Regions from separate parts of the Bradyrhizobium sp. WCU1 genome, predicted to be linked through region 2. Evidence: predicted binding sites of a transcription regulator. Region 2 holds the regulator's gene; each other region holds the start of a gene.
The links. Region 2 encodes LexA, which represses DNA repair genes until DNA is damaged. Its sites were predicted from a motif close to TGTTCNNNNTGTGTTCNG; they were not measured.
Positions count from the first base shown of each region.

Region 1: a site for LexA is predicted at 3,816-3,833, ahead of ACTUWL_RS34345 (single-stranded DNA-binding protein). Genes of this name have one in related genera too.
Region 3: a site for LexA is predicted at 1,208-1,225, ahead of recA (recombinase RecA). Genes of this name have one in related genera too.

Region 1 is NZ_CM130280.1:7,323,503-7,333,876, forward strand. It holds gene gyrA (DNA gyrase subunit A) at 1-2,288, opposite strand, end outside; gene ACTUWL_RS34340 (DUF2306 domain-containing protein) at 2,502-2,900, opposite strand; gene ACTUWL_RS34345 (single-stranded DNA-binding protein) at 3,154-3,645, opposite strand; gene ACTUWL_RS34350 (outer membrane protein) at 4,091-4,834, shown strand; gene ACTUWL_RS34355 (outer membrane protein) at 5,083-5,844, shown strand; gene ACTUWL_RS34360 (outer membrane protein) at 6,085-6,744, shown strand; gene uvrA (excinuclease ABC subunit UvrA) at 7,293-10,274, shown strand; gene ACTUWL_RS34370 (nuclease-related domain-containing protein) at 10,281-10,374, opposite strand, start outside.
Region 2 is NZ_CM130280.1:7,013,686-7,024,059, reverse strand. It holds gene ACTUWL_RS32960 (molybdopterin molybdotransferase MoeA) at 1-1,172, shown strand, start outside; gene lexA (transcriptional repressor LexA) at 1,417-2,121, shown strand; gene ACTUWL_RS32950 (hypothetical protein) at 2,386-2,814, shown strand; gene ACTUWL_RS32945 (hypothetical protein) at 2,979-3,206, shown strand; gene ACTUWL_RS32940 (ComEC/Rec2 family competence protein) at 3,203-5,488, opposite strand; gene ACTUWL_RS32935 (YybH family protein) at 5,614-5,997, opposite strand; gene ACTUWL_RS32930 (glutamine--tRNA ligase/YqeY domain fusion protein) at 6,033-7,712, opposite strand; gene gltX (glutamate--tRNA ligase) at 7,867-9,288, shown strand; gene gltA (citrate synthase) at 9,449-10,374, shown strand, end outside.
Region 3 is NZ_CM130280.1:6,160,367-6,170,740, reverse strand. It holds gene recA (recombinase RecA) at 15-1,103, opposite strand; gene ACTUWL_RS28815 (hypothetical protein) at 1,470-1,634, shown strand; gene ACTUWL_RS28810 (DUF6894 family protein) at 1,947-2,195, shown strand; gene ACTUWL_RS28805 (hypothetical protein) at 2,542-2,718, shown strand; gene ACTUWL_RS28800 (hypothetical protein) at 2,796-2,999, shown strand; gene ACTUWL_RS28795 (hypothetical protein) at 4,671-4,877, shown strand; gene ACTUWL_RS28790 (hypothetical protein) at 4,925-5,155, opposite strand; gene ACTUWL_RS28785 (hypothetical protein) at 5,251-5,526, opposite strand; gene ACTUWL_RS28780 (amidase) at 5,941-7,416, shown strand; gene ACTUWL_RS28775 (PaaI family thioesterase) at 7,462-7,923, shown strand; gene ACTUWL_RS28770 (HdeA/HdeB family chaperone) at 8,227-8,520, opposite strand; gene ACTUWL_RS28765 (pyrroloquinoline quinone-dependent dehydrogenase) at 8,733-10,374, opposite strand, start outside.

The DNA of each region.
Region 1 (10,374 bases), 310 kb from region 2:
ACCGCGCGGCGCATCTTCAAATAGGCGGAACGTTCATCCGAGGTGGTCTCGACATGGCGCAGGATCGCCAGCGAGATCAGCCTGTCGGCCTCGGCGAGCGCAATGCCGCGCACGCCCATCGAGGTGCGGCCGGTGAAGACGCGCACATCGGGGACCGGGAAGCGGATGCACTGCCCGCCGGCGGCGGTCAGCAGCACGTCGTCACGCTCGGTGCAGATCTGCACGTCGACGATCGCCTCGCCCTCACCGAGCTTCATCGCGATGATGCCGGAGCGGCGGACGTCGACGAAGTCGGACAGCTTGTTGCGGCGAACGGTGCCGCTGGTCGTCGCGAACATCACGTCGAGATTGCCCCAGGAGGATTCATCCTCCGGCAGCGGCATGATGGTCGTGATGCGCTCGCCCTGCTCCAGCGGCAGGATGTTGATCAGCGCCTTGCCGCGCGCGTTGGGCGCCGCCATCGGCAGCCGCCAGACCTTCTCCTTGTAGACCTGGCCGCGCGAGGAGAAGAACAGCACCGGTGTGTGGGTGGAGGCCACGAACAGCCGCGCGACGAAATCCTCGTCGCGGGTCTGCATGCCGGCGCGGCCCTTGCCGCCGCGGCGCTGCGCCCGGTAGGTCGAGAGCGGTACGCGCTTGACATAGCCCGCATGCGAGACGGTGACGACCATGTCCTCGCGCTGGATCAGGTCCTCGTCCTCGACCTCGCCTTCCTGCTCGATGATCACGGTCTTGCGCGGCGTCGCGAACTGCTGCTTCACCTCGGCGAGTTCGGTCTTGACGATGCCCTGCACGCGCGCACGCGAGCGCAGGATGTCGAGATAGTCGGCGATCTCGGCCGCGAGCTTGTCGAGCTCATCGGAAATCTCGTCCCGCCCGAGCGCGGTCAGGCGTTGCAGCCGCAGATCGAGGATCGCCCTCGCCTGCTCCATCGACAGCCGGAGCGTGCCGTCGTCATTGATCCGGTGCCGTGGATCGTCGATCAGCGTGATCATCGCCTCGACGTCCCGCGCCGGCCAGTCGCGCGACATCAGCGTGTCGCGCGCCGTGTTCGGATCGGGAGAGGTCCGGATCACCCGGATCATCTCGTCGATATTGGCAACCGCGATGGCGAGGCCGACCAGGATATGGGCGCGGTCGCGCGCCTTGCCGAGCAGGAACTTGGTCCGCCGCGTCACCACCTGTTCGCGGAACGCGACGAAGATGGTGAGCAGATCCTTCAACGTCATCGTCTGCGGACGACCGGAATCCAGCGCCAGCATGTTGGCGGGGAAGTTGGTCTGCAGCGGCGTGAAGCGATAGAGCTGGTTCAGCACGACGTCAGGCACCGCCTCGCGCTTCAGCTCGATCACGACGCGATAGCCGTCGCGGTCGGACTCGTCGCGGAGATCGCCGATGCCCTCGATCTTCTTCTCCTTCACGAGGTCGGCGATGCGCTCGACCATCGTGGCCTTGTTCACCTGGTAGGGAATCTCGGTGATGATGATCGCTTCGCGGTCCTTGCGGATGGTGTCGATCGTCACCTTGCCGCGCATCACGATCGAGCCGCGGCCGAGATGATAGGCGGAGCGGATGCCCTGGCGGCCGAGGATGATGCCGCCGGTCGGGAAATCCGGCCCGGGGATGATGTCGATCAGCTCGTCGATCGAGAGCGCCGGGTTGTCGATCAGCGCCACGCAGGCGTCGACCACCTCGCCGAGATTGTGCGGCGGGATGTTGGTCGCCATGCCGACGGCGATGCCGCCGGCGCCGTTGACCAGGAGGTTCGGGAACCGGGCCGGCAGGACCGACGGCTCCTGCTCGGAATTGTCGTAGTTCGGCTGGAAATCGACGGTTTCCATGTCGATGTCGGCGAGCACGGCGAGCGCCGCCTTGGTCAGCCGCGCTTCGGTATATCGGTAGGCCGCCGGCGGATCGCCGTCGATCGAGCCGAAATTGCCCTGGCCGTCGATCAGCGGCACGCGCAGCGAGAAGTCCTGCGCCATGCGGACCATCGCGTCGTAGATCGACTGGTCGCCATGCGGATGGTACTTACCGATCACGTCACCGACGACACGGGCGGATTTGACGTATTTCTTGTCCGGCGTGTGCCCCTGCTCATGCATCGAATACAGGATGCGCCGGTGCACCGGCTTGAGCCCGTCGCGCGCATCGGGCAGCGCACGCGACACGATCACGCTCATCGCGTAATCGAGGTACGATTTCTTCATCTCGTCGAGAATGGAAACGGGACGAATATCTGAGGGCGCCGGCGGCTCGCCGGGCTTGTCATCTTCGTTATCGGACAAAGGGGAAATCCGGTCAGTTTTACTGGGGAATCATATAGCCCATCGGGGGCCTGATAACCACCCCGACGCGGCTCCGGCTAGCCGTTTTTCCCTTCGTTTTTTCATGGACTTACCAGCCACATTGTAGATTTGCCGCGGGCCGGCTTTGCGCCGCGATCGCAGGCCGGGTGGGAGCCGATGGAGCTGGCCCCACGACGCCCCTCAACCGCGCAATCAGTTGCCGAAAATCACGGCGTGCATGATCCGCCCGGGCATCAAGGTGAACAGCCCGGCGATGAGCAGCGCGCCGAAGAAGATGCCGATCATCGTGAACTTGTGGCTGCGGACATTGTGGCTGCGCGCAGCCGTCACGCCGACCACCAGCATGACCAGCGAGAAGACCGACAGCAGATGGATTGGGCTCCACGGCCCGAGCAGCCGGATCTGATGGATCCAGAACGAGCTGCCTGCGACCACCAGCATCAGGATCACCCAGATCCAGCCCAGCGTCCGGTGCGGCAGCGTGCCCTTCGGCGCGGCGAGCTGGATCGAGCCGAGCACGAAGGCGGCCATCGCAGCGAAGGCATGGAGCGGGATCGCAGGCGCGGCGTCGAGCAGTGGCGCGAGGCTCATGGTGACGGCCTTTGCATTGAACTCGCGGCCAGTCATCGTCCGCCGCCAGCCAATGTAAATATCATTCACATCGACCTGTGTCAAAGTCGCGGGAACTTGCGCCAGCCAGCCCCAAAAACCTAATACTAGGCTTGCAGCTCGGACGTTATCCTCATAATCCACATGAGGATAATTGCACCACGCATCTCACCGCCGCCCCGCGAAATGAATCTTCACGGAGCGGTTCGTATGAGCCCGGGAATGCGACGTTCGATCAGAACGGGATGTCGTCGTCCATGTCGCTGTTGCGGCTGCCGCCGCCGGCGGCCACTGCGCGGCGCGGCGCCGAGCTGACCGGACCGGACGAGCCGAAATCGCTGCCACCGTCGTCCGAGAAGCTGCCGCCACCGCCGCCCCGCCCGTCGAGCATGGTCAGGTTGGAGTTGAAGCCCTGCAGCACGACCTCGGTCGAGTACTTCTCGACGCCGGACTGGTCGGTCCATTTGCGGGTCTGCAACTGGCCCTCGATGTACACCTTGGCGCCCTTCTTCAGATACTGCTCGGCGACCTTGCAGAGGCCCTCGTTGAAGATCACGACGCGGTGCCACTCGGTCTTTTCCTTGCGCTCGCCGGTGCCCTTGTCGCGCCAGGTCTCCGAGGTGGCGATGGACAGATTGGCGATCGGACGGCCGTCCTGGGTCCGCCGGATTTCCGGATCCTTGCCGAGGTTTCCGACCAGGATCACCTTGTTCACGCTTCCTGCCATCGCATCATCTCCACTTAAAAACCGGGCGTCCGGACATCGGCCGCCACTCTCAACCTTCGCCACTTACATCGCAGGCGTCGTGGATGACCCTATACGCCGGCGCCGGCTCGCCGCCTTTGCCCGCGCGCGGTTATCCACGACTATCGAGGATATAGCACTGCAGCCGACAATGTTCCAGTTTTGTTCGCCACAACCAGCCGTAGAGGCGACCAGGGCGATAGAACGGCCGGACGATTTCGATCGCGGCGGCCCGCCGGCTCATCCACGCTAGAAAAAATTCAGTAAATCAATGACTTGCACTAGCCACACTTCTTCCGCAAGTGTGGCTTTTGGGAGACGGCGTTTCCGGTTGAATCAGCGTATAGATGTCCACCATCAGATGGGCGCTCGCGTCTGAGATCGGCTTTGGGACCCTTTTGGAAGCCGATCGGCTGGGAGTTTTGAAATGAAGAAGTTTTTGCTCGGTACGGTTGCCCTGATTGCGTTCGCAGCGCCCGCTGCGGCGGCCGACCTCGCGGCACGCCCCTACACCAAGGCGCCGCCGATAATTGCTGCGATCTATGACTGGAGTGGCTTCTACATCGGCGCCAACGGCGGCTGGGGCTCGAGCCACAATTGCTGGAGCCAGGTCCCGGGTGGACTGCTCCTCGGATCGGATGGTTGCCATGACGCGACCGGCGGCGTTGCCGGTGGCCAGATCGGCTATCGCTGGCAGTCCGGCGCCTGGGTGTTCGGCCTCGAAGCGCAGGGCGACTGGGCTGACCTGAAGGGCAGCAACAACAGCGCGATCTTCCCGGGCCTCTTCACCAACCAGACCAAGATCGACGCGTTCGGCCTGTTCACCGGCCAGGTCGGCTACGCCGTCAACAACGTGCTGCTGTACGCCAAGGGTGGTGCGGCGCTGACCGACAATCGTTACAGGACCTTCTTCACGCCGACCGGCGTGCTCGCCGGCAGCGCCAGCGACACCCGCTGGGGCGGCACCATCGGCGCCGGCATCGAAGTCGGCTTCGCGCCGAACTGGACCGCTGGTGTCGAATACGACCACCTGTTCATGCAGGACAAGACCTACAACCTCACCACCCCGACCGGCGCGCTGTTCAGCAGCATCCGCGACCGCCAGGACGTCGACCTCGTCACCGTCCGCGTGAACTACAAGTGGGGTGGCCCGGTGGTCGCGCGCTACTGATCGCGCGATCCGGTTCGATCGAGACCAAAGGCCGGCTTCGCGCCGGCCTTTTTGTTTGGCGGGTCGGCCGGCTCGCGCGAGCGGCCAGTCGCACACAACCACGAATCAAACGTGGTTAAATCTTAATAAATCGTGCAATATCCAATAAAATCAAAATGTTATCAGTGTGGCCGGAGCGCTACGCTGGCTTGCAACCTGTGCTGGTAGCCTTGTCCCGTCATTGATCGATTCGAAACGGGATGGATTCCATGAAGCAGCTTTGCGTTGCCGCGGCCGGCCTTGCCGCGCTGAGCGTTTCGTCCGTATCGGCGGCTGACCTCGCCGCGCACGCCCCCGCACCGGCGCCGGTCGTCGCGCCTGCGACCAGCTGGAGCGGCTTCTATCTCGGCGCCCAGGGCGGCGGCGGCTGGGGCACCAGCAACGAGACTTACCTTGGCGCACCGAACGATGCGGCGTTCATCGGCACGCAGAGCTACAACACCAGCGGCGGCTTTGTCGGCGGCGTGGTCGGTTACAATTTTCAGACCGGCCCCGTCGTGTTCGGGATCGAGGGCGACTACCACTGGGCCGCCGTCACCGGCCGCTCCGACGTGATCAATGTCGGACCGCCCAGTGTGCTCGACACCTACTACACCGAGCTGCGCAGCTTCGGCGACATCAAGGGCCGGCTCGGCTACGCCGACGGCGCCACGTTGTGGTTCGTGAGCGGCGGCGCCGCGGTCGGCGACATCCTGCACCGCTACAATGCCGGGCTCGCGCCGCCCTCGGCCTCGGCCAGCGACACGCGCTGGGGCTGGACCGCCGGCGCCGGCGTCGAATACATGTTCGCTGCCAATTGGTCGGCCAAGCTCGAATACAACTACATCGATCTCGGCAAGGTCGCGCCGATCCAGTACACGCCGGCACTGAACGATCGCTCGGAGTGGAAGGACAGTTTCCACACCGTCAAGCTCGGCATCAATTACCACTTCAACGCACCGAGCAGTCCGGTGGTGTCAGCGAAGTACTGAGCGACCTGCGGCCGCGCGCCGCAGCCGTGCAGCGAACGACAGGAGCCGGCCTTGCGCCGGGCTCTTTCGTTGCGGGCAAGCGCACGGCTCGCGTGGGCCGTTTTCCGTGCATTGTGGTTTCACGGATACACAACTTCCAAGATTTCTAGGTAGAAACACATGAACGTCACGCGACACCGCGTTGGCGTTTCCCTTCAATGTTTGAAGGGACAACAAGAAAATGGGACTGGGACTTTGAAAATCAGGAATGTTCTGCTGGCCTCGGCCGGCATGTTTGCCCTCAGCGCAATTGCACCGGCGATGGCCGCCGACATGGCGGCTCGCGCGCCCTACGTGAAGGCTCCGCCGCCGGTCGCGTTCACCAACTGGACCGGCTTCTACATCGGCGGCTTCGGTGGCTACGCCAGCGAGAATTCGGGCAACCCGAAGATGGAAGGCGGCTTCGGCGGCGGCACCATCGGCTACAACTGGCAGGCCGGCAACATCGTGTACGGCCTCGAGGCCGACGGCGCATGGGCTGACGTCAACGCCTCCGCCACTGCGCTCGGCATCACGGCGACGAGCAAGATCGACGCGCTCGGCACCGCGCGCGGCCGCATCGGCTTCGCGGTCGACAAGGTGCTGTTCTACGGCACCGGCGGCTACGCCTGGGTCGACAACAAGCTCTCCCTCAGCGCGGGCGGCGTCAGCGTCTCGCAGAGCAACTTCCACTCGGGCTGGACCGTCGGTGCCGGCATCGAGGCGTTCATCGCGCCGCAGTGGTCGATCAAGGGCGAATACCTGTATCGCAGCCTGGGCGGTGAGACCTACTTCGGCGTGCGGTCGGCCGACATCAACCTGCACACCGTCCAGTTCGGCGTGAACTATCACTTCGGCGGCCCGATCGTCGCGAAGTACTAAAGCCTGATGAGATTAAGTTGAGCTGGAACGGCATCGAAAGTTCACCTCTCCCTTGGGAGAGGTGATTTGCGGAGCAAATCGGGTGAGGGGTTGCGGTCTATCGAGAGAGCAAGAGCCCTCACCCGGATTGCTGCGCAATCCGACCTCTCCCCACCAGGGAGAGGTGAAGCAAGACCGCGCCAAGCCGATTCAACCAAAACTCATCTCGCTTTAAGCGAAAGACAGCCCCCCAAGGTCTCGGAAAGGCCGGCCTCGCGCCGGCCTTTTTTTCGTCAAAGCATTTTCGAGCGAAGCCTGTCCCGGAACTTGATCCGGGATGGATGCCGGTTCGCGCCAGGAAAACGCGTCAAAACGGAAATCTGGAACCGATCCTGCTGACGGCTGCTGCCATCGGCTAAACTATCCGTTGATGGACGCCATTCAGCACTGGAAATTGTCGGCCGTTCTACCTACGTTCCAGTCTTCACACACCCCATCGGCGCAAGCTCCCGGCATCACCGGCGATGCGCGCCCAAAAGGCGCCCGATCATGCGCCCGGAACCGTCGCAATGGATGAAGTGCTCAAGGCGAAGCGCCAAAACAACGCCGGCTCCTCATCGCGCGCCATCACGATCCGCGGCGCGCGCGAACACAATCTGAAGAACATCGACGTCGAGATTCCGCGCGACAAGCTCGTGGTGTTCACCGGCCTGTCCGGCTCCGGCAAGTCGTCGCTCGCGTTCGACACCATCTATGCCGAGGGCCAGCGCCGCTACGTCGAGTCGCTGTCGGCCTATGCGCGGCAATTTCTGGAGATGATGCAGAAGCCTGATGTCGACCAGATCGACGGCCTGTCGCCGGCGATCTCGATCGAGCAGAAGACGACCTCGAAGAACCCGCGCTCCACCGTCGGCACCGTCACCGAGATCTACGACTACATGCGCTTGTTGTGGGCGCGGGTCGGCGTGCCCTATTCGCCGGCGACGGGATTGCCGATCGAGAGCCAGATCGTCTCGCAGATGGTCGACCGCGTGCTGGCGCTGCCCGAAGGCACCCGCCTCTATCTGCTGGCGCCGGTCGTGCGCGGCCGCAAGGGCGAGTACAAGAAGGAGCTCGCCGAATACCTCAAGAAGGGCTTTCAGCGCGTCAAGATCGACGGCACCTTCCATGAGCTGTCGGAGGCCCCTAGCCTCGACAAGAAATTCCCGCACGACATCGACGTGGTGGTCGACCGCATCGTGGTGCGCCCCGACCTGGCCCAGCGCCTCGCTGAAAGTTTCGAGACCGCGCTGAAGCTCGCCGATGGCCTCGCGGTGATCGAATACGCCGACACGCCGGCGGCGGCTGCCGGCGAGAAGGAAGACAAGAAGAAGACCGCAAAAATCCACGACAAGAGCGGCCCCGAGCGCATCCTGTTCTCCGAAAAGTTCGCCTGCCCGGTGTCCGGCTTCACGATCCCCGAGATCGAGCCGCGCCTGTTCTCGTTCAACAATCCCTACGGCGCCTGTCCGGCCTGCGGCGGCCTCGGCGTCGAGCAGCATATCGACGAGGACCTGGTCATCCCGGACAAGGAGCTGACCCTGCGCAAGGGCGCGATCGCGCCATGGGCAAAATCGTCCTCGCCCTATTACATCCAGACCCTGACCGCGCTCGGCAAGCACTACAAGTTCACGCTCGACACCAAGTGGAAGGATCTGCCGAAGAAGGTGCAGGCCGCGCTGCTGCACGGCTCCGGCGACGACGAGATCAAGTTCTCCTATGAGGACGGCGTGCGCTCCTACGACACCAAGAAACCGTTCGAGGGCGTCGTCACCAACATCAACCGCCGCTACCGCGAGACCGAGAGCGAGTGGGCGCGCGAGGAGCTCGGCAAGTATTTCTCCGACGTGCCCTGCGAAGGCTGCCACGGCTATCGCCTGAAGCCGGAGGCGCTGTGCGTCAAGATCGGCGGCAAGCATATCGGCGAGATCTCCGAGCTCTCGGTCAAGCGCGCCGGCGAATGGTTCGAGACGGTGCCGGAGGCGCTGAACGCGCAGCAGAACGAGATCGCGGCGCGCATCCTCAAGGAGATCCGCGAGCGCCTGACCTTCCTGCTCGACGTCGGCCTGAACTACCTGACGCTGTCGCGCTCCTCCGGTACGCTGTCCGGCGGCGAGAGCCAGCGCATCCGCCTCGCCTCGCAGATCGGCTCGGGACTGACCGGCGTGCTCTACGTGCTGGACGAGCCGTCGATCGGCCTGCACCAGCGCGACAATGCCCGGCTGCTCGATACCCTGAAGCGGCTGCGCGACCTCGGCAACACCGTGGTCGTGGTCGAGCATGACGAGGACGCCATTCGCTTGGCGGATTACGTGCTCGATATCGGCCCCGGCGCCGGCATGCATGGCGGCAACATCGTCGCGGAAGGCACGCCCGACCAGATCATGCGCAACCCGAAATCGCTGACCGGCAAGTACCTCACCGGTGAGCTTTCGGTGCCGGTGCCCGACCGGCGGCCGCCGAACCATCGCCGCACCATCAAGGTGATCAACGCCCGCGGCAACAATCTGAAGAACGTCTCGGCCGAGATTCCGCTCGGCCTGTTCACCTGCGTCACCGGCGTCTCCGGCGGCGGCAAGTCGACCTTGCTGATCGACACGCTCTACAAGTCGATCGCGCGCAAGCTGAACAATGCCAGCGAGGGCGCCGCGCCGCACGACCGCATCGAGGGCCTCGAGCACATCGACAAGATCATCGACATCGACCAGTCGCCGATCGGCCGCACCCCGCGCTCCAACCCCGCGACCTATACCGGCGCCTTCACGCCGATCCGCGAATGGTTCGCCGGCCTGCCGGAAGCGAAGGCGCGCGGCTACGAGCCCGGGCGCTTCTCGTTCAACGTCAAGGGCGGCCGCTGCGAGGCCTGCCAGGGCGACGGCGTCATCAAGATCGAGATGCACTTCCTGCCCGACGTCTACGTCACCTGCGACACCTGCAAGGGCAAGCGCTACAACCGCGAAACGCTGGAAGTGCTGTTCAAGGGCAAGAGCATCGCCGACGTGCTCGACATGACCGTCGAGGAAGCCGCCGAGTTCTTCAAGGCGGTGCCGCGCGTGCGCGAGACCTTCCAGACCCTGCACCGCGTCGGTCTCGACTACATCCATGTCGGCCAGCAAGCCACGACGCTGTCCGGTGGCGAAGCCCAGCGCGTCAAGCTAGCCAAGGAATTGTCGAAGCGCGCCACCGGCCGCACGCTCTACATCCTGGACGAGCCGACCACCGGCCTGCACTTCCACGACGTCGCAAAGCTGCTCGAGGTGCTGCACGAGCTGGTCGCCCAGGGCAACACGGTTGTCGTGATCGAGCACAATCTCGAAGTCATCAAGACCGCCGACTGGGTGATCGACCTCGGCCCCGAAGGCGGCGACGGCGGCGGCGAGATCGTCGCCTGGGGCCCGCCGGAGGACATCGTCAAGGCGCCGAGGAGCTACACCGGCAAGTTCCTGGCGCCGGTGCTAAAGAAGGCGAACAGCAAGCCGCGGAAGAGTTCAGCGAGCGAGGCGGCGGAGTAGCCGGAGTCATTTCTCTGCTCGCTTCTGCCTTTCCCGAAAGGCTCTTGTTTGCTGCCTTAATTCCTTCTGCTCGAGAGCCTTGTTAAGAGCGGCGACTTGC
Region 2 (10,374 bases):
TCGCCGGCGCCGAGCCGCTGCCGCAGGAGATGGTCGCGCTCGATGCCGCCTATCACCGCACCCTGGCGCGCGACCTCGCCGCGCTGCGCACCCAGCCGCCGCTGCCGATGTCGGCGATGGACGGCTACGCCGTCCGTGCAGCCGATGCGGCCAGTCTCTCGGCCCGGCTCAAGGTGATCGGCGAAGTTGCGGCCGGCCGGCCGTTCGAGCGGACGGTCGGAGCCGGCGAAGCGGTGCGGATCTTTACCGGCGGCGTCATCCCCGACGGCGCCGACGCCGTGATCATCCAGGAGGACACAAGGGTCGACGGCGACCACATCGCGATAACAGAGGCGGCTGCCACCGGACGGCACATCCGTGCCGCGGGCGTCGACTTCCGCGAGGGCGACGTGCTGCTCACCGCCGGCAGCCGGCTGTCGGATCGCGCCCTGTCGCTCGCCGCGGCCATGAACTATCCGGAGCTCGCGGTCCACCGCCGCCCGAAGGTCGCGGTGCTGGCAACCGGCGACGAACTGGTGATGCCGGGCTCGAAGCCCGGTCCGGGCCAGATCGTCTACTCCAACGGCTATGCGCTGCGGGCGCTGGCGCGCGCCGAAGGCGCCGAGACCGTCGACCTCGGGGTTGCCGCCGACACGTTGGAGGCGACCACGGCCGGCATCCGCCGGGCGCGCGAGACTGAAGCCGACATCCTGATTACGACCGGCGGCGCCTCGGTCGGCGACCACGACCTGGTCAAGCAGTCGCTGGAGGCCGAGGGCGTCAGGATGGCGTTCTGGCGGATCGCGATGCGGCCCGGCAAGCCGATGATGCATGGCCGGTTAGGCGCGATGCGGGTGATCGGCCTGCCCGGCAATCCGGTGTCATCCTATGTCTGCGCCTTCCTGTTCCTGGTGCCGTTGATTCGGGCGCTGAGCGGCCGGAAAACGATTCATCATGTCCGCACCACCGCCCTGCTCGGCCGCGACCTCGCCGCCAATGATCAGCGCGAGGACTATCTGCGCGCACGTCTCGAGGAGAACGATGACGGCACGCTGATCGCAACGCCTGTCATGCAGCAGGACTCGTCGCTGCTCGGGAATCTTGCTGCGGCGCGGGCACTTCTCGTGCGTCCGCCGTTTGCGCCTGCTGCCATCAAAGGCAGTGAATGCGAGATCCTGACGCTGCCCGAGTGAGGGCTTTCGCGGCCCGCTCGTTGTGCGTTGCCCGATACGTTCACCTGAAATTAAGTGGTTGCGGAACACATATCGAACATATAGTGTCCGTTCATGATTTGTTTCGAGTACTGGTGTCTACAATCGGGAGGCCGCGAGGGAGTGCTTGCAATGAGCACCGTGCTTCGGAGGTCAGGCCCGGCGTGCAGGCCCCACTGAAGAGTCTCGGAATCGAACGACGCTATCAACCGGGGGAATACTCGAGATGCTCACGCGCAAACAGTACGAACTTCTGCGTTTCATCAATGAACGTCTGAAAGAGGCCGGCGTGCCGCCCTCCTTCGACGAGATGAAGGATGCGCTCGACCTGCGCTCGAAGTCCGGTATCCACCGCCTGATCACTGCGCTGGAGGAGCGCGGCTTCATCCGCCGCTTGCCCAACCGCGCCCGCGCCATCGAAGTCATCAAATTGCCCGAGCTGTCGGCCGGCGGCGGCAATGGCCGCCGCGGCTTCACCCCGAGCGTGATCGAAGGCACCCTCGGCAAGCGCACCAGCACGCCGCCGATCGCCGAGGACGACGGCAACCGGCCGGTCGCCGTGCCCGTGATGGGCCGGATCGCCGCCGGTACGCCGATCGAGGCGCTGCAGACCCGTAGCCACACCATCAGCGTGCCGCCCGACATGCTCGGCGCCGGCGAACACTATGCGCTGGAAGTGCGCGGCGATTCGATGGTCGATGCCGGTATCCTCGACGGCGACATGGCGCTGATCCAGCGCAACGACGTCGCCAACACCGGCGATATCGTGGTGGCGCTGATCGACGAGGAGGAAGCCACCCTGAAGCGCTTCCGCCGCCGCGGAGCGTCGATCGCGCTGGAGCCGGCCAACACGGCCTATGAAGTGCGCATCCTGCCGCCGAACCGGGTCCGCATCCAGGGCAAGCTGATCGGCCTCTACCGCAAGTACTGAATGCAAATACTTGCGGCGGCGAGGAACGAGCGGCACATCGGACCGTTCCTTGAAAGATAGCGTCACGCGCGGCTTCTCGTGCAGGCTGGCTGATGCGCTCCGATACCTCTCACGCAGCGTCGCGTGTTTGTGATCGGCGCGTTCGCGGAGCAGTCGTACAATCGCCCAGAAACGAGCAGACACTCGTTCGCTATCGTCCACTCTGGTAGAGGCCCTATGCCTCATGGAGAGGCACGGGTCGCTACCTCAATGAGGAGCCATCCGATGTGTGACTACAGTCTGCACGCCGTGGCATCGCGCCCCGCCATTGTCGGAGAGACGCTGATCACGACGACTTTCCGCGGCACCTCGACCCGCGGCTTTGCTTCGGAGAACGATCCCACTGTCGCGGTCTGCATGCTGCCGGGCACCGAGCTCGCTTTCGCCGAGAACGTTCGCTACGACAGCCGCTGGATCTGGACCAAGACGATGAACTTCCGCGTCGGCGTGTTCAACGAAGTCGAGCCCGACGTGCCGGATCGCCATCACGACGCGGTCGAATTCCCCGACGGCAGCCACGTGCTGGTGACTCAGCTTGTCGAGGGACAGCGCGTCAGTGTGCTACAATTGCCGGCATTGCATCCGCAGATCGAACAGAAGCCGAAGGTTGTGGAGCGGCGGCCCTCCGCATTCGCGTCGCTGTTTTTGGGTTGAACGCATCGTCGCCGCGGAAGGATCCATTCGGCGGCAGATGACCTAAGCGATTTCGAGCGCCCCCGGACGTCGGGTTCCGGGGCGCGTAGGGCGATTTGTGTCGACGGACGGCATTTGCGTCGGCGGACGGGTTGGCGCATCATCGTGCACGGAGGACGTGCGCGGTGGTCGATAAGGTCACTTGGCAAAAGGCTGGACGCGTCACGGAACCGGGCCGCTACATGTTCCGGTTCGGTTGGCTGACGGTCACGGCTGACGACCTGAAGGTCTGGGAGCAGTTTCCCGAGGCGGTGTTTACCCTCGTCAAGAAGCCCGATGGCGGCCCCGACTCCGACGAGTACCACCTCGGCCTGTTCGAGCTGCCCTCCGGCACGTCGCCCGGTCCGGGCTAATCCTCGCCCTGCACGTCCACCTCGGACGGCGTCGCGTCGACGGCCGGCCGTGGCGCCGCAGCGGGCACGCGCAATATGGGCTCGCTTTCACCGTCGCCGGGAACCGCCGGCGACCACGGCCGGTCGATCCCGCCCGGCCTGACCGCCTCGATGGCGTAGCCGTCCCTGATCCGCCGCAGCATCAGGGCGCCGTGACGCCGCAGCCGCTCGGTGTCGATCACGGAAGCGGAGCAGTCCCGCGGGGCCGGCCGCGTGGCCACGATCAGCGCGGCACGCTCGCAATCGTCGGCCAATGCCTCCGGCCGGGTCGCCAGCGCGACGAAGGCACCGCCGGTCCCTTGCGTCACGCAGCCGCTGGGATCGCAGGAGACGCCCTCGCCGAGCGACGGATCGGTGGCGGCCCTCGCATCGGCATCCGCCGCCAGCCACTCCTTCACGAGGAAAGCGTCCTTGGCGCTGTGCATCAGATGCAGCCGCCCGTCGCCGCCCCGCACCGCGACGTTGCGGCCATCGGCGGAAACCAGCACGTCCGGCTGCGGCACCCGCACCGCCCAGACCGACGCCACCACCAGCAACACCGCGCCGGACCAACGCAGTGGCGTGCGCAGCAGCCCGAGCAGGATCAGACCGGCGCTCGCCGCGATCATCGGCCCGACGCCGAAAGCCGCCATCCGGCCGACGGCGCCTGGGAGCGCCGCGACCCATTGCGTCACCAGGATCATCCAGTCGATGCCGAACCCCATGATCGCCCAGAATACGCCGTCGAAGCCGAACGGCATCGCGAGGAGCCCGAGCAGACCCGCCGGCATCACGACGGCCGACACCACCGGCATCGCCGCAAGGTTCGCGAGCAGACCGTAGGGCGTGACGCGATGGAAGTGGAACGCGGCGTAGGGCGTCGTCGCGAGCCCCGCCACCAGCGAGGCCAGCGTGAGCACCATGAGCTCACGCCCGCCCCACAGCGCAAGGCGCGCGGTGACCGAATGGTCGGGCGATGCCAAGAGGTTCGGCAGCCCGATCTGCACCAGCGCCACCAGCCCCAGCGTCGCGGCAAACGACATCTGGAAGCTCGGATGCACCAGCGCCTCCGGCGCGATCGCGAGCACGATCAGCGCCGCCACCGCCAGCGTTCGGAAGGTGATGGCGCGGCGGTCGACGATCACCGCGATCAGCACCACGGCCGTCATGAAGAACGACCGCTGGGTCGCGACCTCCGCGCCCGACAGCAGCAGATAGAACGCCGCGGCAACGAGCGCGGCCGCCGCCGCCCACTTCTTGATCGGATGTCCCGCCGTCAGCGCCGGAAACAGCGCCAGCAACGCGCGGATCGTGAAGAACACGACGCCGGCGACGACAGCCATGTGGTAGCCGGAGATCGACAGCACATGGCCGAGCCCCGAAATGAACATCGCGTCGTTGACCGGCGTCGTGATCGCATCGCGGCGGCCGGTGAGCAGCGCGGTGGCGATCGCACGCTGATCGCCATCGAGCGTAGTGCGGATGCGGGCATCGATGGCGTCACGCAGGCCCTGCATGATCGCAGCATAGCGCAGCGCGAAGCCACCGGCCGCCGGCGGCTCCGAGGTCTTGATCGCGCCCATCACGAAGCCGGAGGCACCGATACCCTGGAAATACAGGTCGCGGCCGAAATCATAGGAACCCGGGCGCTGGGGCCCGAGCGGCGGCATCAGCCGCGCCTTCAATTCGACGAAACTGCCGACCTCGGGCGCGGTGCCTTTCTTCACCGAAAGCCTGACACGCTCCAACTTCGTGTTGTCGCGCGGGCTCTCCATCGAGACCACGCGCAGCACGAAACGGTCGGTCTTCTCGCGGATGTCGCGCGTCTCGACGAAGCCGGTCAGCGCCACCGAGAACATCGGCCGCGCCAGCACGCCATGGGCGATCCGCGCCGTCTTCCATGTCGCGGTCGCAAAGCCTGCCGCGACCGCAGCCAGCATCACGATGGCGGGGAAGATCCTGTGCCGTCGCAGCAGAACGGCTACCAGGCAGAGCGCAATTGCGACGATCACCGAAACCGACAGCACCGGCTCGTGCTCTGCCGCGAAATAGAACGCAATACCGGTCCCGAACGCCACCGGCACCCACGGCAACAAGCGACCGGCGCCGGTCTCCGCCCGCGCCCATTGCCGCAGCGTCTCGACGAAGGGCCGCCAGCTGCTGGCGGACACCGGCAGATAACCGCCGGCCGGGACAGCGGCGCGCGGCGGCCACGTGCCCGCGTAGCCGCGTTTGCCGCCCGGGGTCGTACCCTGCTCCGCCATTCCGCTTGCGATCCCTGCCGGTCGACAGGCTAGCGGATGCCGCAGTCACCCGACTACGGGAACGAAACCGCAACGCGCAACCGAAGGCTGTGAACCGGCACGGACCGCTGGGCTCTGCTGAGCGCCTAGATCAGCGACGCCTGCGACGAGACATGATGGCAGGCGATCTTCCAGTCGCCGTCCTCGCGCGCGATCACCCAGGTGATCTTGACGGCGAGCGACGGCGCATCGCCGTCGAGGAAAAACGAAGCGATCCCCGCCATGTTTACGAGATCGGCGTTCACGCGCTCCGCCGCCACATCGCTGAACTGAACGCGTGGCGCGCTCCAGCGTGGCAAGCCGTCAAAATAAGCTTTGACGCCGTCGCGGCCGCGATAGAGCGTCGGGTTCGAGCCGAAGAAGAACGCGCTCTTCGAATAAAGCGCGGCAAGCGCCTCCGCATCGAGCTTGCCAAAACCCGCCGACCAGTTCGTGATGACGGCGGAGGCGATCTCGTTGGCTTCACTCATCGATCCCCTCCGTCTGCTGTCCGCGCCGGACCGTCCTAGCTCTTGCCGCCGACTTCCTTGGCGAAGGTGTCGCGCAGGCCGATGGTGCGGTTGAATACGAGCTTGTCCTGCGTCGAATCTGCATCGCGCACGAAATAGCCCTGCCGCTCAAACTGCATCGGATCGGGCGAATTGCCCTCGGCGATCGCCGGCTCGACCCGGGCATCGCTGAGCACTTCCAGCGACTGCGGGTTGAGGTCGGCAGCGAAATCGGCGGCGTTCGGGCTCGGGTTTGCGAACAGCTGATTGTAGATCCGGATCTCGGCCGGCTTCGATTGTGCTGCCGGCAGCCAGTGCATCGTCGCCTTCACCTTGCGGCCGTCGGGCGCGTTGCCGCCCTTGGTCAGGGGATCGTAGGTCGCGCGCAGCTCCATGATCTCGCCGGCGGCGTCCTTGATCACGCCGGTGCACTTGATGAAGTAGGCATAGCGCAGCCGCACCTCGTTGCCGGGCGAGAGGCGGAAGAACTTCTTCGGCGGGTTCTCCATGAAGTCGTCGCGTTCGATATAGAGCTCGCGGCCGAAGGAGACCTTGCGGGTGCCGGCATCCGGATTGTCGGGATGGTTGATCGCCTCGATCTCCTCGACCTGGCCTTCCGGATAGTTCTCGATCACGACCTTGAGCGGCCGCAGCACCGCCATGCGGCGCAGCGCCGTGCGGTTCAGCTCCTCGCGGATGCAAAATTCCAGCATGCCGACATCGACCACGCTGTTGGCCTTGGCGACGCCGATACGCTTGATGAACTCGCGCACCGCGGCCGGCGGCACGCCGCGCCGCTTGAGACCGGCGACGGTCGGCATCCTCGGATCGTCCCAGCCCGAGACGTGGCCGTCACGGACCAGCTGGGTCAGCACGCGCTTGGACAGCAGCGTGTAGGTCAGGTTCAGCCGCGCAAACTCGTACTGGCGCGGCTTCGACGGCACCGGCAGCTTGTCGAGCAGCCACTCATAGAGTGGACGGTGATCCTCGAACTCCAGCGTGCAGATCGAATGGGTGATGCCCTCGATCGCGTCCGACTGGCCATGCGCGTAGTCGTAGCTCGGGTAGATCGACCATTTGTCGCCTGTGCGCGGATGGTGGGCGTGCAGGATGCGGTAGAGCACGGGGTCGCGCAGGTTGATGTTGCCGGCCGCCATGTCGATCTTGGCGCGCAGCACGCGGGTGCCGTTCGGAAACTCGCCGGCCTTCATGCGGCGGAACAGGTCGAGATTCTCCTCCACCGAACGGTCGCGGAACGGCGAGTTCTTGCCGGGCTCGGTCAGCGTGCCGCGGGAGGTGCGGATCTCCTCCTGCGACTGGTCGTCGACATAGGCATAACCCGCCTTGATCAAGCCCTCGGCCCAATCGTACAGACGCTCGAAATAGTCGGACGCATAGAAGAGGTTTTTGCCCCAATCGTAGCCGAGCCAATGGACGTCGGCCTGGATCGAGTCGATGTATTCCTGCTCCTCCTTGGTCGGATTGGTGTCGTCGAAGCGCAAATTGCACTGGCCGCCGAACTCCTGCGCGATGCCGAAATTCAGCGCGATCGACTTGGCGTGGCCGATATGCAGGTAGCCGTTCGGCTCCGGCGGAAAGCGGGTCACGATCCGGTTGTGCTTGTGGGAGGAAAGATCGGCCTGGACGATGTCGCGGATGAAGTCGCGCCCTGCCTCTGCCGTCGTGTCAGTCGTCATCAAAGGGTTCCCTGGAGGAGTCTGGCTGATCTTCTGCCAAATTCGGGCCGCCGGGCCAAGCCCGGTTTGCCCGCCAAAATGCCCGCTCGAGCCTTTAGTTATGTTCGGTTCCTGCTATACACCACCGCCGTTCACACATACGCCCTGCACCATCATGACCAATTCCGTCGTTACCCGCTTCGCCCCCTCACCGACCGGCTTCCTCCACATCGGAGGTGCCCGCACCGCGCTGTTCAACTGGCTCTATGCCAGGAAGCTCGGCGGCAAGATGCTGCTCCGGATCGAGGATACCGACCGCGAACGCTCCACCAAGGAGGCGATCGACGCCATCCTCGACGGCCTGAAATGGCTCGAGCTCGATTGGGACGGCGACGTCATCTACCAGTTCAGCCGCGCCGCCCGCCATCGCGAGGTCGCCGAGGGTCTGCTCGCCGCCGGGCGGGCCTATTACTGCTACGCCACACCACAGGAGCTCACCGCGATGCGCGAGACGGCGCGCGCCGAGGGCCGCACCCGGCTCTATGACGGCATGTGGCGCGACCGCGATCCGGCCACCGCGCCTACGGACGTCAAGCCGACCATCCGCCTGAAGGCGCCGCAGACCGGCGAGACCGTGATCGAGGATCAGGTCCAGGGCCGCGTGGTCTGGCAGAACGAGAATCTCGACGACCTCGTCCTGCTGCGCGGCGACGGCACCCCGACCTACATGCTCGCGGTCGTGGTCGACGACCACGACATGGGCGTTACCCACATCATCCGCGGCGACGACCATTTGATCAACGCGGCGCGCCAGAAGCAGATCTACGACGCGCTGGAGTGGGAGCTGCCGAGCATGTCCCACATTCCGCTGATCCACGGTCCTGACGGCTCGAAACTGTCGAAGCGCCACGGCGCGCTCGGCGTCGATGCCTATCGCGCGCTGGGCTATCTGCCGGCCGCCTTGCGCAACTACCTGGTCCGACTCGGCTGGAGCCATGGCGACCAGGAGATCTTCTCGACCCAGGAGATGATCGACGCGTTCGATCTCCCGGGTATCGGCCGCTCGGCGGCGCGGTTCGATTTCGCCAAGCTGGAGAACCTCAACGGTCACTACATCCGGCAGAGCGACGATCAATCCCTCGTGACCCAGTTCGAGAGTGTGCTGGATTATGTGCCCGAGGGCGCCGCGCTGAAGGCCAAGCTCAACGACACCACCCGCGCGCAATTGCTGCGGGCGATGCCGAGCCTGAAGGAGCGCGCCAAGACGCTGCTCGAGCTGATCGCGGGCGCCTATTTCATTTTCGCCGATCGGCCGCTTGAGCTTGATCCGAAAGCCGTGGCGCTACTGACGCCGGAAACGCGCGCATTGATCGGCCGCCTGCGCACCGCGCTCGAAGCCGTGAACGACTGGACGGCGGAAACCACCGAGGCCGCCATGCGGAATTTCGCCGAACAGAACAATCTGAAACTCGGCGCCGTCGCCCAGCCGCTGCGGGTGGCGCTGACCGGGCGTACGACGTCGCCCGGCATCTTCGACGTGCTGGCCGTGCTGGGACGCCAGGAGTGTCTTGCCCGTCTCGGCGATCAGGCGGCGTAATCCTGCATGGACCCCCTCCAGGGTCCATCTTGCAGCGCACATGGCAATGAGCTACCCATCCCGGGACGCTTTCTCCACAAGCCGTTCCGCCCGGCCATGGGCCGCAATTTAGCGACTGGGCATGGTCGGTTTTCGCAACGAATTCATCGGGGATATCACGATGGACGCAAAATCCAGCAAGACAGCCACACTCACCATCGGCAACAAGAACTACGATTTCCCGATCCTGAGCGGCACGGTTGGGCCCGATGTCATCGACATCGGCAAGCTCTACGGCCAGGCCGGGGTGTTCACTTACGACCCCGGCTTCACCTCGACCGGCAGCTGCCAGTCGAAGATCACCTACATCGATGGCGATGCCGGTGTTCTCGAATACCGCGGCTATCCGATCGAGCAGCTCGCCGAGCACGGCGATTTCCTCGAAACCTGCTACCTGCTGCTCTACGGGGAGCTGCCGACCCCGGCGCAGAAGAAGGACTTCGACCACCGCGTGATCCATCACACGATGGTGCATGAGCAGATGGCCCGCTTCTTCCAGGGCTTCCGCCGCGACGCGCATCCGATGGCAATCATGGTGGCTGCCGTCGGCGCGCTCGCCGCGTTCTATCACGACTCCACCGACATCAACGATCCACGGCAGCGCATGATCGCCTCGATGCGGATGATCGCGAAGGTGCCGACGCTGGCGGCGATGGCCTACAAGTACACGATCGGCCAGCCCTTCATCTATCCGAAGAACTCGCTGTCCTTTGCCGAGAACTTCCTCAACATGTGCTTCGCGGTGCCCTGCGAGGACTACAAGATCAATCCGGTGCTCGCCGACGCACTCGACAAGATCTTCATCCTGCACGCCGACCACGAGCAGAACGCCTCGACCTCGACGGTGCGCATCGCCGGCTCCTCCGGCGCCAACCCGTTCGCCTGCATCGCGGCCGGCATCGCCTGCCTGTGGGGCCCGGCGCATGGCGGCGCCAACGAAGCCGCGCTCAACATGCTCTACGGCATCGGCAAGGTCGAAAACATTCCGGACTTCATCGCCAAGGTGAAGGACAAGAACAGCGAAGTCCGCCTGATGGGCTTCGGCCA
Region 3 (10,374 bases), 850 kb from region 2:
GAAATGATTGAGCCTTACTCTTCCGTCGGCTCCTCGCCGTCGGCGTCACGCTCCGGCGTGCCGGCGAGGATCTGCTCGGAGATCAGGCCGGAGTTCTGCCGGATCGCGGCTTCGATCTTGGTGGTGATGTCGGGATTGGCGCGCAGGAAGGCCTTGGAATTCTCGCGTCCCTGGCCGAGCCGCTGGCTGTCATAGGAGAACCAGGCGCCGGACTTCTCGACGAGGCCGGCCTTGACGCCGAGGTCGAGGATCTCACCCATCTTGGAGACGCCCTCGCCGTACATGATGTCGAACTCGACCTGCTTGAAGGGCGGCGCCAGCTTGTTCTTCACCACCTTGACGCGGGTGGTGTTGCCGACCACCTCGTCGCGCTCCTTGATCGCGCCGATGCGGCGGATGTCGAGGCGGACCGAGGCATAGAATTTCAGCGCATTGCCGCCGGTGGTGGTTTCCGGCGAGCCGTACATCACGCCGATCTTCATGCGGATCTGGTTGATGAAGATCACCATCGTATTCGACTTGTTGATCGAGGCGGTGAGCTTGCGCAGCGCCTGGCTCATCAGCCGCGCCTGCAGGCCCGGCAGCGCATCGCCCATTTCACCCTCGAGCTCGGCCTTCGGCACCAGCGCCGCAACCGAGTCGATCACCAGCACATCCACCGCACCCGAGCGCACCAGCGTGTCGCAGATTTCCAGCGCCTGCTCGCCGGTGTCCGGCTGCGAGATCAGCAGCTCGTCGATGTTGACGCCGAGCTTGCGGGCATAGACCGGATCGAGCGCGTGTTCAGCGTCGATGAAGGCGCAGATGCCGCCCTTCTTCTGGCCTTCCGCCACAGTGTGCAGCGCCAGCGTGGTCTTGCCCGACGATTCCGGCCCGTAGATCTCGACGATGCGGCCCTTCGGCAGGCCACCGACGCCGAGCGCGATATCGAGCCCGAGCGATCCCGACGACACCGTCTCGACGTCCATCGAACGGTCGTTCTTGCCGAGCTTCATCACCGAGCCCTTGCCGAACTGGCGCTCGATCTGGGAGAGCGCGGCTGAGAGGGCCTTGGACTTGTCCATGGAGGATCCTTCGACGATACGCAGTGCGGTGGCGGACATTTGGGATGTGCTCCTTATGGCGAGGATTCGCTAGCGGGACAAACGGGCGGGTGAGATCAGTTGGAATGCGTTGTTGATAGGAACCTCGTACCACGTTTGTTCTATGTTCGCAATATGTTCTTTCCGGCATGCGGGCGCTGTCCGTATTTGACCCCGAGTGTCCTAATTCGAATCTCGCAGTGTCCTAAATCGTTTGGCCGGAATGTCTGGGGCTGGTCTCAGTAGGACTACTGACCTACGCCCCGTCTTGGGCATAACCAGTCTCTATAGGGCGGCAAACTCTTTCCCTACGTGGTTCTCCATAGGTAGACACAGGAACAAAAAGTAACATGGGTTACTTCCTCTCCGGGCGGGAGCAGTTGATCCATGTGTGAGCAGTGCATTGAGCTAGATAAGAGGATCGCGCATTACACCGAACTTGCGGTGCGCGTTACTGATGAAAGGACATTGGACGGCATCGCTAGATTGCTGGCCGATCTGCAAGGCAAAAAGCGCGAGTTGCATCCTGATACGCTCGGCGCGCCGGATTGACCGGGTGCGATGACCAAGAGGACGTGGTGCGGCCGCCTTGTGAGGTCCGAAGTATTGGTGAACCTTACTCTGAACCGGCAAGACTGACCTATAACCGGGATTTTGTTAGTACCCTCTCGGGCTGGAAGGCCGCGCCGCCTGTAAGAGTTTCAAACGGGCGGCGTAGCTTTATTTGCTCCCTAGGAACGCTTCGACCTTGCGACCGCTTACCAAGCATCACCGGCTCCGGCTCTGTTCCATCGGCGTCGGTTCCATAAGGCGTCGTTGGCTGAGAGAGAGACTAATGCTCCGGCCTAGAGACGGAGCGGTCCTATGTCCGCCTACTATTTCGATTTACGTGTTCTCGATGAAGTGTCGGCCGACGAAGAGGGCACCGACCTTGCATCGATGAGCGATGCGCAAGACGAAGCGGCGTATGCCCTCGCCGATCTGCTTAGGCAACAGATGCGCTCTACTGACGGCAGCCCCTTCGCGCAATATCTAGTGGTCGAGGTTCGTGACGGCAGCGTACCGCTATTTGAAGCTAAGTTCTCATTCGAGACCAAGCGCACCAAGCAGTAAGGCCGCCTCAGTTGGCGGCCTCTTTCGGCCAGTACCGACATGCGGGTGCTGTCCGTATTTAAGCCCTGCGTCCTAAGTTGATTTTGAAAGTGTCCTAGTTCGGTTTAAGCGAACAGAAACCACGGCCTAGCTGACGTCCTCGGTAGGATTTACCGTGTGGCGGTCACGGAATGTTCTGCCCATCCCCGGATGTTATACGGCCATAAGATTCACTATGCAGTTTGTGCCAGTTGCCGCCCGGGGTTCTCCGTGGGTGAACGGAGTTCCTATCTCAACTAGCGCATGAGATTGACGGCCGGCGCTGTCTTCCCACTATGGGGTTCGGTCAGGACTGCGGGGATCGTCAATGAAGGACATGAAGGCGCACTTGGAGAAGCTTCGGGTTGAGGCTGAGGAGTGCGAACTAATCAGCAAGCTCGCGACCAACGCGACCAAGAAAGAGCTGTTCGCCAAACTGGCGGCTCACCACCGCGCGCTGGCCGACGAGGTTGAGCGGGCGATCAGTTCTGGCTCCAATAGCTAAGCGCCGCTAGGAACCTTACATTCGTCTGAAAATTAAGTTCCCCGTTCCGGGCAGGAAACCGAACGAGGGAAAGGGAAATGGGTCCGAAACGTCGCCGTGTGAAGCAGACAAATTCACTTGAAGAAAGACTTCTAGAGCGCGCCAGACAGCTACGCCAACAGGCCGCAGCACTCTCCCCAGGTATCGAGAAAGAAGCACTGCTAAAGCTTGCCCGACAAGCTGAAGCTGGTGCAGGCATGACCGAATGGTTGCGCGCTCCCAGCCTTCAATCGCAGACCTGACAGTAAGGCCGCCTCAGTTGGCGGCCTCTTTCATTCTGGAATGTCCTCCCGTTCGGAGCGCCGGCGCGCCGCTTCGGCATCTGAGCGGCGCGAGTTCCTGGATCTGCGCGCCCGCGTGATCGGCCAGCCCGAGATCAGCACGGCGAGGCGTTGACGGGCATCAAGTCATAGGGTGCAGCGACCGCGACAATGTGCCCATGGCAAAGCCGATCATCTTTCGATGTCCTAGCACCAGTGAAAACGTCCAACATTTGCTGGAAGACGATGACGCGGACGATGAGGACTACGAGGCCGTCGAGTGCTTAGCCTGCGCCAAGATACACTTCATCAATAAGGCGACCGGCAAATTGCTGGGAGAGAAATAGACCGCCTCAGTTGGCGTCCTCTTTCATATCCCCCGGCAGTCTCGTCTCCTTAGCTATCCACAGGTCGCAGCGACGGACCTCCCAAAGAAACGGCCCCGGCGAGGGGGCCCAGTGGAAACGAGAGAGCCGCGTCACGCGAACGGCCCGACCGGGTCAATCTGAAAATCATCCGAACTGAAATTCGTCCCGGCCCGAAAATCCTAGCTCGCTTCGCACCCGCAGCAATTCCGGAAAAGCACGTAGTGTCCTCATTTGTTCTACCGAGTGTCCTGACTAGGACAGCACCGAGATGCGGGCGCCGGCCGCATTCAAGCCCCCGTGTCCCAAGCTGGATTCGAAACTGCCCTGGATCGGATTAAGCGAACAAAAACCATAGCTTAGCCGATGTTCTCAGTAGGACTACCGAGACGGCATCGCAAATGTTCTAGGGCTATTATTTTCTGTGGGTCGCGATCCGTTCCGGCCGCGCCGCGCGCTCCGGAGGTCGGCAAGGAAAGCTGAAATTGCTGTCCCGCGCGAACGATCCCTCCGCTCATACAATCAGGAGATTTCTCTGAGAGGCCGCCACCAGTTGGCGGGCTCCTCTTCAAATTTTTCGGCGCGCTTCCGCATGATGCCCCGCCCTCGGTCACGCCAACGCGGTGAAGCGCGGCGGCCCGGTCGTTCCGCGTCGATCATCCGTGATAGCCAATTTGGGACATGTGCTCCGGCACAAATTGTATAGGCTTCCATCTATCAGGATTTTGCACACCTTCCTGGGGCTAGGGCCGGCGCCGTCCGCGTGTATTTCAAGCGGGCGGCGTCGTGCTGTCGGGCGTTCGCCGCAATGAAAATCTTCCCGATCGCGGAATGCGTCGCCGGCTCATGATCGGACCGTCTGGGCTGTGTCGCGACACCATCCGTAGTTCTCCGGGCTAGAACAAAGTTCCGCGCATAGACCGATCGGATTCGCCAAAAGTGATTTCCATAATCAATGGGTTAGCTGCAGGTTCAGTGACACCGGAAATGTCGTTGGCACAATCTGCATACTACCTTGGTACCCCTCCTGACGCCCAAAAAAACTACGTAGCCTTCACGGGAAGACCCGGGTTCCACCAGTGTTCGTAACATTAGCCCGCCGAAGCCAACGCACGGATTTTGCGTCGCAACACACGGCGTACCGCCGGCGGAACGGATCCGCTTCGAGATCCACAACGACGCCCCGGATGGCGCCGCCGTTCACAACATCGCTTGACGGGTGTTAATCATCGCTGCAACCTTTAGTTTAATTATCAACGACCGCCATTCCTCCGCGGAACCGTTCCAGATGATTCATAAGGGTGTCGAATTCAGCGTCACGCAGCTCACGGCCGGCGTCTGGAAATGGCGTTTCCAGATCGGCGATCGGGTCTTCACCGGCAAGACCGAAGCGAAACTCGACCTCCTGGCGATCCGCCGCGTGCAGCTGCGGATCGACCGCGAGTTGAACAATCTGGGGCTTGGACGGAGCCGCGGACGCGGCGATCAGGATTGAGGTGCAGCCGGTTCGACCGGCTCCGCTGCGCGGGCCGGCCTTACGCTTCAGTCCGCGCTGGCCAGCCGCCGCATCGTGAACTCGATGTCGCCGCCGGGCAGCTCGCGCCAGCTCTCGACGGCGCTCATATAGGCGGCCTTCGGATAGCGCTTGAGAAAGGCGCGCGCCCGCAGGCGGGCCTGATCGCGCGGCAGGCTGAAGGTCTCGCGCAGATAGCCGTCATCCGGCTGGCGCCGCGCGGCCATCCGGCTGGCGAGATCGCGCGGACGAAACACCATTGCCGCTACTCCGGACCAACTGACGACGCCCCAATATAGGGGCGGCGCCGGGAGAATCCGAGTCTGCGGGAGGTGGACGGGGCCCCGGCCCGGCGCTACTGCGCGGAGCTTCCGGTCTTGGTTTTCGGCTTGGCGGGATGGGCCGCCGCCTTCGGTGCATCACTGCGCACCGCGCCCCAGGGATCGGACGATCCCTTGGCATCCGGAATCTTGCTCAGCGAGTTCTTGTAGGCCCGGTCGTTGACCGCGTCCTGGTCCTTCTCTTCCTGGGTCTTGGTCTTGACCTCAGGCATCAGATTGACGTTCGGCATTTGCGCATAGGCCGGTGCCGACAGCAGCACCGCGACCGCAACTGCGCACAAAACTCTCATAACAACGCTCCCTGCATTTTCGTCAGCGGTATATCACCGCAGGAAAGCGGTCGCCAAGCATGTCTGGCCCGCGCGCTTGTCCCTGTCCTAGAGATGATCTGACTTGCAGGATTTCGGCGACTGCATCCAGTCGTCCCAGATCGGACCGCATCGCGTACACCCACCAAGCGCAAGCCCGATCGCAATCACGCCACCCAGCAAGACCAACCTGCGGAACATGTACGCCCCCACCACTGACGAGAGGCAATCGGGCGCCGAAACTGGGGCATTTTCAAGCCGGGCATGGCGCTTGCAACACAGCGCCAGCGTATCGGAACGCGGTGCCGGCGCGTCGGAACGCAGCGGCGGCGCGATGGTTTGACCGGGCGGTCCCCCAAACTACACTGCGCAACAAAGCAGAAAAGGAATCGACGAATGACTTTGGCGATGAGCTGGGACGAATGGACGCGGCACGACGGGACGGCGCTCGCCGGGCGCGTCCGGAGCGGCGAGCTGACGCCGCGGGAGCTGGCGGCCCAGGCAGCCAGCGCCGTCGCCAAGGTCGATCCCGCGCTCTCGGGCGTCGTCGAGTTGTTCGACGACGTGATCGCCGATCCGGCGCGCGACGGCGCCGACCTCCACGGCCCGTTCGCCGGCCTGCCCTTCCTGATGAAGGATCTCGGCCCGACCTTGAAGGGACGGCTGCAGGAGATGGGCTCGCTGATGATGCGCGGCAACCGCGCCACGGCCGACACGTTCCTGACCGCGAAGCTGCGCAAGGCCGGGCTCAATCTGATCGGCCGCACCACCACGCCGGAATTCGGGGTCTGCAGCTCCGCCGAGAATCCCGCAGTCTATGTCACGCGCAATCCCTGGAACACCGACTACACCACCTGCGGCTCGTCGGCGGGTAGCGCCGCGATGGTCGCGGCCGGCGTCGTGCCGATCACGCATGCGACCGACGGCGGCGGCTCGATCCGGATTCCCGCCGGCGTCAACGGCAACATCGGACTGAAAGTGTCGCGCGGCGTGTTCTCGCTCGCGCCGCATCTGTCCGATCTCACCGGCCTGGTCTCGATCCAGGGCTGCCAGTCACGCTCGGTGCGCGACACCGCGGCCTTCGTCGATGCCTGCCGGGGACCTGCACCCGGCGAGTTCATGCCGTTCTGGACGCCGCCGGAGCCGTACACCGCGATGATCGCGCGCGACCCCGGCCGGCTCAAGATCGCGCTGTCGCACGCCTGGGGCGACTATCGCGCGACGCCGCATATCGCCGCCGAGCTCGAGCGGGTCGGACGCTTCCTCGAAGGCCTCGGCCATCAGGTCGATTACGCATTGCCGTCGCTCGACTATGCGGAAGCCTTCGCGGCGCAGACCACCTGCTACATCAGCAATTTCGCCGTCGTGATCGGCAACATGCTCGCCGCGCGCGGCCTGGAGCGGCCGCCGGCGGACCTGATCGAGCCGGTCAACATCCGGATCTGGGAGCACGGAAGGCACTTCAGCTTCGCCGATCGCGCGCGTATGCAGGCTGTCTTCAACACGACATCTCGCGGCTTCGGCGCCTTCTTCGAGGATTGGGACATCATCCTGACGCCGGTCACCGCGCTGCCGACGCCGAAGGTCGGCACCACGGAATATCTCACCATCTCGGACAACCCGTCGGTGCTGGACTGGTTCGGCAATCTCTGGCGCAACTTCGCCTTCACGCCGCTGGCCAATCTCTGCGGCATCCCGGCGATCTCGCTGCCGCTCGCGACCAACGAGCACGGCCTGCCGCTCGGCATCCAGGCGATCGCAAAGCAGGCCGACGACGGGCTGCTGCTGCAGCTCGCCGCCCAGATCGAACGGGCGATCGACGGCAAATGGAATGACGGCAAGCGGCCGGGCGTGCATGTCACGCGCAATTAGGCGATAGATTAGAGAACAATAAATCAACAGGGGAAGCGGGACGTCATGCAGCAGGCCGGTGAATTCGGGATCGACGAGGCGAAACGCATGCTCGGCGACGTCTTTGCGCCCTGGGTGCAGGACCTCAATCTGTCGATCGAGCAGTTCGAGTTCACGCCGCCGCCCGGCAACGCGGCCGATTGGCAGCCCGGCGCCATCCTGCGCATGCCGTTCTCCGAGCGGCTGTGCCGCACCGGCGGCATCGTCTGCGGGCAGGCGCTGATGGCGTTCGCCGACACCGCGATGGTGCTGGCCAACCTCGCCGCCAACAAGGGCTATCGTCCGATGACCACGGTCGACCAGACCACGCATTTCATGCGCGCGGTGACCGCCTCCGACGTGCTGGCCGACGCCCGCGTGGTCCGGCTCGGCCGCACCATGAGCTTCGGCCGCGTCACGCTCTCCTCCGCCACCGACAACAAGCCGGTGGCGATGGTATCGAGCGCGTTCGCGATGTTGCCGGGATAGGACGCCGAGGCGACGCGCGTGAATGAACTACGCTGCCATCACCGTCATCCTGAGAGATGTGAGGCTTTGTCCGCATCTACTGTTGTCGTCGCCCGGCTCGACCGCGCGACCCAGTACGCCGCGGCCTATCGGCTCAAGCACGACCGTCTCTGGAATACTGGATCTCCCGCATGCGCGGGTGATGGCACTGGGTAAGCTGTTTGACAGTTGAATCAGACAGCAGCAAAACCCATCACCGTCATCCCGCGCAAAGGCTCCGCCTTTGTCGCTGGAGGTGCGAGCGGAGCGACCTGCGCAGCAAGCTTACTTGCCGAGCACGGCCTCGGCGGCGTTGACGATGCTGATGGTCGGATTCTTGCCGCAATAGGTGCCGAACTTCCTGGCGTTCTCGGTAAACACGTCGGTGTCGATGATCGCCTCGTCGGAATCGCCCTTGTACCAGCCGTCCATCCACACCAGCACCATCTTGATGGTGTCGTCGCCGCCCTCGACGAACTGCTTGCAGGTCATGGTCGAGAGATCGAGGACGGTGGCGCTGGCCGGCGCGGACGACAGCGCGAGCGCGGCGGCAAACATGATCGAGGCAGTGATCTTCATCGCAATCTCCATGGGCAATGATCTGAAATGAACAGGCGCTGGAAGCCCTGCGCGTCCGCTCGCGACCTCGTAAGCGAAGCGTTGCGGCGAACGCAAGCATGACATCGTGCGCGTTCGTCTGCACGTCGTTTCGGTGCACGCATTGAGAACCGATGTCGCTGAAACGATGTCGCTGATTTGTCATGCAGCGGCGCAACGCGCGCGCTGCCGCACTACGCCGCAGCGACGCGACGCCTCCTGCGCCAACGCCAGAGCAGTCCGACCAGCACGATCACCACCACGCCGGCCGCGAGTGCCTTCGCAGCAAACCGTCCACCGGGACGATCGATCAAGCGCGCGAGAAGCGAAGCACCCTCGCCCTGACGCGGCAGGCGAAACGCGACCACGCTGTCGCCGATCGATGTGCCGCCCTCGGAATGCCCGCCGGCGCCGATCACGACATACTGCTCGCCTTTCCACAGATAGGTCATCGGATTGGCGACGCCTGGCACAGGAAGCCGACCGAGCCACAATTGCTTTCCCGACTTGACATCGAACGCGCGCAAATAGGCGTCCATCGCGCCGGTGAACACCAGTCCGCCCGCGGTGATCGCAACGCCATTGAGCAGCGGCGTGCCGGTCTTGAGCGCAATGCCGAGCGGCGCGAGATCCTCGCTGGTGCCGACCGTCGAATGCCAGAGGATCTTTCCGGCCTTGAGATCGACCGCCACCGTCTCGCCCCACGGCGGCTTGTTGCAGGGCGTGCCGACTGAGGTCATTGCAAGCGCCCGCGACATCGCGAACGGCGCGCCCTCCTGCTGGCCGAAATCATGGCCGGGCGGCGGGTTGAAGCCCTTCGCCTGCTCGCGCGGGATCAACGTGATGATATGCGCCGCGTGGCTGACATTGGCGAGCAGGATCTGGTTGACCGGATCGAACGCCGCGCTGCCCCAGTTCACGCCGCCGCCGGTCATCGGATAGACGATCGTGCCACGCGTCGACGGCGGCGTGTAGAGGCCCTCATTGCGGGATTGCGCGAGCAGCTTCTCGCAAGCGGCGCTTCCGAGGCCCGGCAGCAGGCCGCCGATGTCATCCGCAGTCATGCGCTGCGTCAACAAAGGCGGCACATGGGTCGGAAACGGCTGGGTCGGCGACAGCTGCTCGCCCTCGGCGCCGTTCTGCGGGACCGCGCGCTCCTCGACCGGCCACACCGGCTTGCCGGTGTCGCGATCGAGCACGAACACAAAACCCTGCTTGGTCGGCTGGATCACGACATCGCGCATGCCGTCGCCGGTGTCGATCCGCGCCAGCGTCGGCTGCGCCGGCAGGTCGTAGTCCCAGACGTCGTGATGCACGGTCTGGAATGCCCACGCCAACTCGCCGGTCTCGATCCGCAGCGCGACCACGGAATTGGCGTGCTCGTCATTGCCGGGGCGCTTGCCGCCCCAGAAATCGGGACTCGGCGATGTCGTCGGCAGGAACACCAGGCCCCGCTCCTCATCCACCGACATCGGCGCCCAGACATTGCTGTGACCGGCCTCGATGCCGCTGTGCACCAGCGGATCGAAAGTCCAGCGCGGCTGGCCGGTCCGTGCATCGAAAGCCCGCACCGCGCCGACCGGCGCGTCGACCCGCCGGTTGTCGCCGATCGCGGACCCGACCACCACCACGCCGCGGCCTGTCACCGGCGCCGACGTGATCTGAAATTCGCCCGGCCATTCCAGCTTGATCCCGGCGTCGATCTTGATCTCGCCGCCGTTGCCGAAATCCGCGCATGGCTTGCCGGTCCTGGCATCGAGCGCGATCAGGCGCGTGTCATTGGTGCCGGTGAAGATGCGCGACTTGCAGGCCGCACCATCGGCTGCACGATCATCG